Gloeobacter violaceus PCC 7421: one gene and its partner. The main gene of each other region encodes a partner of the protein of the gene in region 2 in a complex. Links are inferred from orthologs where the notes say so. Each region holds a gene or a part of one and is shown on either strand. Other genes may lie near its edges.

Region 1 (3,306 bases), 350 kb from region 2 along the record:
CAACCGCCGGGTGTCATGGCAAAAACCCTCGACCATCAAGGTTTCCAGACAACTTGCCGTCGTTGCCCGGGCAACGAAAAAAACCGCCCTAACCGCCGGTGCCTTCGAGCCGAGCGAGGGCTGCGCGGGCTTGCTCGGCTCCGGCCGCATCCCCTTCGGCTTCGAAGCGCTCCGCCGCCTGGCGCAGCATCCGGGTTGCCTCCTGCGTCGCGATGCCGCGCTCCAAAAAAAATAAACCCTGGGCCAGAAGCGCAGCACCGCCTGCCTGGCCTTCAAGCTGCACTAGCCCCGGTCTGCCGTCGCGAAAAAGAATCACATTGCCCTTTTCATTGGCGGCGTACCAGGCAAAGGAACCGCTCGCATCCTGAAAATGGTGCTCGGCGCGCTGAAGCCTGAAAGTGCTCACATAGCGGCTGTTGGCGCCGTAAAGATCCAAAAGCCGTCCACCTTCGCGCAGATGGGCCATCCCCATCCGACCGCCGCCCAGATCAACGGCATATTTGGGACGGGTCTCCGCCAACAAAGGCCATTGCAACAGCAAACACATCCCCAGGGCCAGGGCCAGCTTTTTTTGCATGGGATCATCCTTACCGAGCTGAAAGGTAGGGCTGAAGCGAAGTCGCTCCGCAAGCCCACTTCAACCGTCGCAAAGCGCCCTAAGCCCGATATGAAAAGCAGATGAGAGGTTATTCAGGCAGCTGTAAAGGCAGCGACACCGCCCGGCCGATGCGCGGCTTCTCGCGGGTGCGCTCCAAAAAGGCGATCACCTGCTCCTCGACACCCAGTTCGCGCAACTGCCGGCCAATGCGCTCGAGGTGTGCGTCGTACTGGGCTTCGCTCAGGGCAAAGGTTCCCTGCCCCAGGTAGCGCCACATCACCTGCAAATACAGGCGATCGCCGCGGCGAAATAGTCGAACGTCGTAGGGTCTTCCCCACTTGCGCTGCAGAAAATCCCGCAGTTGCGTGCCTGTCATCGCTGCATCAACCGTGGCCAACCTCAACGATAGCCGCCTTGCGCTCTGGGAGCTATATCCCGCCTGTGACTACTGTTGCTCCTGGGCAAGCGAAGCCTGGGGCGACGGGCGGTAGGCCTGCACCTGCCCCACCCCGTGCAGGCGCAGAATCCTGGCAAGCGTCGGGCGCAACTGGGCGCGCTCGACGATGCGATCGACAAATCCGTGTTTGAGCAAAAACTCCGCAGTCTGAAACCCTTCGGGCAATTTCTGGCGCAGAGTCTGCTCGATAACGCGGCGACCGGCAAAACCGATCGTGGCCTTGGGCTCCGCCAGGATAATGTCGCCCAGCATCGCAAAACTTGCCGTCACGCCGCCGGTAGTTGGGTTGGTGAGCACTGAGACGAACAGCTGCCGGTCGGAGCGGTGGTTCTGCAGTGCCGCACTGGTGCGGGCCATCTGTACCAGCGAGAGCACGCCTTCCTGCATGCGCGCCCCACCCGAGGCGCACACCAGAATCGCCGCCCGCCGCTCGGCGGTGGCCCGCTCGACCAGCCGGGTGATCCGCTCACCCACCACCGAGCCCATGCTGCCGCCCATGAACCGAAAATCCATCACTCCAAGGGCGATCGGCCGACCTTCGAGGGTGGCAAGCCCCGTGACGATGGCGTCGGAAAGCCCAGTCTTCTCGCGCGCCTGGGCGAGGCGCTCGGGGTAGCTCTTGATGTCGTTGAAGCCAAGCGGATCGTTGGCGAGCAGATGATCATCGGTGGAAACCCAACTGTCGGGGTCCACCAGTTGGGGGATACGCTCGGGAGCACCCACCCGCTCATGGTGACCGCAGGCCGGGCAGACGCACAAATTGAGCTGAAAATCTTTGGTGTAGTGCAGCGCAGCGCACGAAACGCACTTGGTCCAAAGACCGTCGGCGATCTCGCGCTGGCGCTCTTCTTTGCTGAGCCGGCCATTCTTGCGCCGGTCCTTAAACCATTCGATCAGATCCATAGAGTGCTCTCCAAAACCGGGCGCCAGTGTGAAAGCCGTACCGCGTCATTATACCTACTTTTGCAATGGCGTCCGGTTTGTCAACGGTGGTTTTACAGATTTGTACCGCAGCCGCCTCCGAGCCGCACCGCCGGGTCGGTGTGCAGATCCCGCGACGGTTCGTAATTGTTGATGGCGTCGATGAGCATGCGCAGGCGTCCGAAGCTCGCCCGGTCGAAGTGGAGCACCAGCCTGGGGAGCGGGTGGGCCTTGTCGTTTTCTTCGCGCGCGAGCGCCGGGCTTTTGGCGATCCGCCCTTGGTCGAGGATGTCGTAAAAGTGGTCGTTGAGCGATTCGACAAACCCGTCGGACAATTCCTGCTGCAAGCGAATGACCAGCTGCGAGCCCACGTAACGGCTGGAATGGTAGACGCGATAAAATTGACAGATGTGGTCGCAGGCAATGTCGATGTCGTCGGTGATCCGGTAGAGATTGACGTCGGCGGGCGAGATAAGGCCGCGGCCCAACAGCTGCGTGCGCAAATAGGCGTCCCAACTTTGCCAGTAGTCGCCCCCGGGCAGGTCGACCATCACCAGGGGCAGCATCGCCGCCTTGCCCGTCTGCAACAGCGTCAGCACCTCGAAGCACTCGTCCTGGGTACCCAGACCCCCCGGAAACAGGGCAAACCCGTCCGTCTCCCGCACAAAAAACAGCTTGCGGGTGAAGAAGTACTTAAAGTGAATCAGCTTGGCGTCGCCGTCGATGTGGGGGTTGGCTCCCTGCTCGAAGGGCAGACTGATGTTGAGGCCAAACGATTCTTCGGTGGAAGCCCCGGCGTTGCCCGCTTCCATCACACCGCCCCCGGCGCCGGTCACCACCATGAAACCGCGCTCCACCACCCGGTGGGCAAAGGCGCGGGCGTGCTCGAAGATGGCGGTGCCGGGGCCGGTGCGCGAGGAGCCGAAGATCGCCACTTTGCGGCGGTTGGCGTAGGGTGCAAAGATCCGAAACGCCTGCTCCATGTCCTGCAGGGCGTTGTTGATAATCTTCCAGTCGAGGCGGGTGCGCTCCGGAGCGTTGCTGATCTGCACAATCTGCTGCAAGGTCCGGGCAATCAGCTCGCCGTGGGGATGGTCCGCAAGCCGTTTAAGAAGGGTATCGAGTTCGCGGGATAAGGCAGTGGGACGTAGGGTATCCATGACTACCATGTTATGGGAAATCCAGCCCCATCGGCCCGCCGATTTGGTGGCCGGGGATCGCTGCTACTTGCCCATGCCCAATTGCTGGGCTTTCTGATAAACCTTGCCCTCGGTCAAAAGCGAAGGGGCGACGACGACCTCGACTTGCTGCATCTCCTTGAGATCTTTGG
Region 2 (3,042 bases):
TGTACGCCGAGGCGAACCGGCGGCTCGAATCGCTGCTGGTAGGCAATAGCCGCCTGCAGCCCGCGGCGGTGGGGGGCGCCGAACTGGTCGCTGGGACCCGTGCCCTGCTCGACAGGGTCGGCGCTCCGGATCGGACGATGGAGTGCGTGCTGGTGGGGGGCACCAGCGGCAAGGGTTCGGTGGCGACCGGGCTCGCCGCCCATTGCGAGCGGGCGGGGGTGCGCGTCGGCCTGCACACCTCGCCCTACCTGCAGGTGGCCACCGAAAAGATTCGCCTGGACGGCCAATACATCGGCGGGGCAGAATTTGCCGAACTAGTGGAATGGATCTGGCCCCATTTGGAAGCGTGGCGCGATCCGGCCCACCTGCGGCGGCGCTATGGGGCTGTCTCGCTGGTACTGGCGGCCGAGGCGATGCGGCGACACGGAGCGCAAGTGGGCGTCTTCGAGGTGGGTTGCGGCGGTCGCTTCGACCCGGTCAACGCCCTCGCAGCTCGGGCAGTGGCCATTACGACCGTGGGCCTCGACCATGTCGCGTTACTCGGGCCGACCCTTGCAGATATCGCCTGGCAAAAAGCGGGTCTCATCAAGAGCGCCGCGCCGGTAGTAACCGCCGCCCGCGGTTTACCCTTACAAATCATTCAACGAGAGGCGGCCAGCTACGGAGCGCCGGTGCGTTGCACACCCGCCGACAACGCCGCCCTTGCCGGGGCGCTTTTTGAAGTTTGCCGGGGGACGCCTGCCCCACGCCTGCCCCCGCAGGCAGTTCGCCTACCCGGCAGGCTGGAGCCGATGGGGGTGCAGCAGTGGGTCTGGCTGGACGGCGCCCATAACCCCGAGAAGCTGGCCTATCTGGTTCGTCAGCTGCACGGCAGACCGGCGGTCGTCCTGTTCGGCGCCCTTGCAGGCAAGTCGCACCGCCCGATGCTCAAGATTCTCTCGCGGTTGGCCCGCACGCTCGTACTGTGCCCGATCGAGGTACCCGGCAAACTCCCCACGGATCTCGCAGAACTGACCCGACAGGCACAGGAGTGGTTCGAGCGCGTCGAACCGGCCCCGAACCCGGAAGCCGCCCTGGCATTCGCTCTGCACCGGCGCCAACCCGACCAGATTGTCGTAGTCACCGGCTCGCTGTACCTGGTGGGCCGGTTGCGCTCGCGCTGGTATCCGGCTGAGCGGGTCGTCGAAGCGCGCAGCAGCTGGCCTCCCCGACTCGATGGGCCTTAGAAATTGTTTACAACCGGTTGCCGCCGGTGCCGCTTGGTGCAACGATCGTCGTGAGCGGCATCTTCTGGAATCACCATGTTGCAAGACCCCAAAACCATTCGCTACTACCAGCGGCTGTCCGACACCCTGGTAGAACTGTGGCGCCGTCGCTACCGCAGCGAGGAGTTGCGCCTGTTTTCCGAGGGCTTCATCACTGCCCTGCGCTACGGCCAAGAACTCGATCCCACGCAGATCATGCGGCTGGAGCAGGAGATAAGGGGCTTCCTGGCCAACTCCGACAATCTCGAGCCGCCGGAACTGCGGCCCCAGCCCGAAGAGGAGCGATCCTAGACCGGCTCCAGGCGCATCAGCTTCTGGCCGTATTCGATCGGTTCGCCGTTTTCGACCAGAATCTCGACCACGCGGCCGGCGGCCTCGCTGTCGATGGTGTTCATCAACTTCATCGCCTCGATGATGCAGACGGTCTGACCGACGCGCACGACATCGCCCACCTCCACGAAGTTGGCGGCGTCCGGCGATGGAGCGCGGTAGAACGTGCCGACCATCGGGGACACCACGTCGATCGTCGGTCGATCGGGTGTGGCGGGGGGTGCAGGGGGTGGGGCCGGCGCCTCGTTTACCACGGGTGCCGCCGGGGCGACCGGGGCCGGTGGACTGCCCACCCCGGTCTGGACGACGGTCTTGCCGCTTTCCTTGCGGATGGACAGGCGAAAGCCCTCCGCTTCGATGGTCAGTTCGGTCACATCCGTCTGGTTGAGGATGGCGAGCAGCTCGCGGATTTCGGAAAGATCGATGTTCACAGGCGGTCTCAGTTTTCCCGGCCGAGGTAAGAGTTGTCGCGGGTGTCGATTTTGATTTTCTCGCCAATGGTGATAAATAGAGGCACCATAACCTCAGCACCGGTCTCGACTTTGGCGGGCTTGGTGCCGCCCTGGGCGGTGTCGCCCTTGACGCCCGGGTCGGTCTCGACCACTTGGAGGACGACCGTGTTGGGCAAATCGACGCCGATCACCCGTTCCTGCCACTTGAGAATCGAGACGCTCATGCCCTCTTTGAGGTATTTGGCGCCGTCGCCGAGCGTCTCGCGGGTGAGCGCTTCTTGCTCATAAGATTCCATGTCCATGAAGACGTACTCGTTGTCGCCCTGGGGGTAGACAAACTGCATGTCGCGCTTTTCGACCACCGCCTGGGGCAGCGTCTCGCCGGCTCTGAAGGTCCGTTCGTTGACGTTGCCGGTCATGACGTTTTTGAGCTTGGTGCGCACGAAGGCCGATCCCTTGCCCGGTTTGACGTGCAAGAATTCGATCACCCGCCAGACCTGGCCATCGAGTTCGATGGTGGTGCCGGTTCGAAAATCGTTGCTTGAGATCATGAATACGCCGGGGTAAAAGGGCCGTTCTAATTAAACTTGAGCCTCCGGTCCCCGTCAACGTGTACACGCGTGGTGAACGGGGCACCGGTGCAATCATCCCAGACAGGTTCAAGTCGGCCCTTTTCGTTGCGCACGCTTCCCAAAATTTAGAAATATTTAGCTATGCGTTTTGCAATGCTTACTTAGTCTTGACCGGCGATTTGCCCGCGCACCCATTGGCGGAAGGCTTTGAGGGCCAGACGCGGTCCTTCACTCTGGGCCATGGCCAAAAACCGGGACAGGTTTTCCTTGAGCGGCAGGTCCGGGAAAGTGGGGCTTTGTTCTACCTCGATATACTCGCCCTCCCGTAGCACGTCGATGCGCAACCGCCCCGCCTCCAGACGCCACAGTTCGGGCACCCCCAGGGCACGGTACACATCGAGTTGGGTGCGGGAGGTGACATCG

The links.
Region 1: the proteins of accB (region 2) and accD are in contact, whole or in part, in a solved structure (PDB 8UXZ), measured with the Escherichia coli proteins. The link is inferred for Gloeobacter violaceus PCC 7421 from one-to-one orthologs.

Annotation. Positions count from the first base shown.
Region 1 is NC_005125.1:1,719,746-1,723,051, reverse strand. The notes cover bases 2-2,990. They hold accD (acetyl-CoA carboxylase, carboxyltransferase subunit beta), read right to left. Parts: upstream 1,959-2,990; coding sequence 1,044-1,958; downstream 2-1,043. Other genes in these bases: GLL_RS08345 (LOG family protein), read right to left, coding at 2,051-2,990; GLL_RS08355 (DUF3067 family protein), read right to left, coding at 687-974; GLL_RS08360 (hypothetical protein), read right to left, coding at 89-577. In the rest of the region: more of GLL_RS08345, read right to left, coding at 2,991-3,145; GLL_RS08340 (GuaB3 family IMP dehydrogenase-related protein), read right to left, coding at 3,200-3,306.
Region 2 is NC_005125.1:1,365,855-1,368,896, reverse strand. Bases 290-3,014 are described here. They hold accB (acetyl-CoA carboxylase biotin carboxyl carrier protein), read right to left. Parts: upstream 2,027-3,014; coding sequence 1,553-2,026; downstream 290-1,552. Other genes in these bases: GLL_RS06665 (Uma2 family endonuclease), read right to left, coding at 2,781-3,014; efp (elongation factor P), read right to left, coding at 2,035-2,598; GLL_RS06680 (DUF6761 family protein), read left to right, coding at 1,302-1,556; GLL_RS06685 (bifunctional folylpolyglutamate synthase/dihydrofolate synthase), read left to right, coding at 290-1,226. Also shown: more of GLL_RS06685, read left to right, coding at 1-289; more of GLL_RS06665, read right to left, coding at 3,015-3,042. UniProt on the Escherichia coli protein: This protein is a component of the acetyl coenzyme A carboxylase complex; first, biotin carboxylase catalyzes the carboxylation of the carrier protein and then the transcarboxylase transfers the carboxyl group to form malonyl-CoA.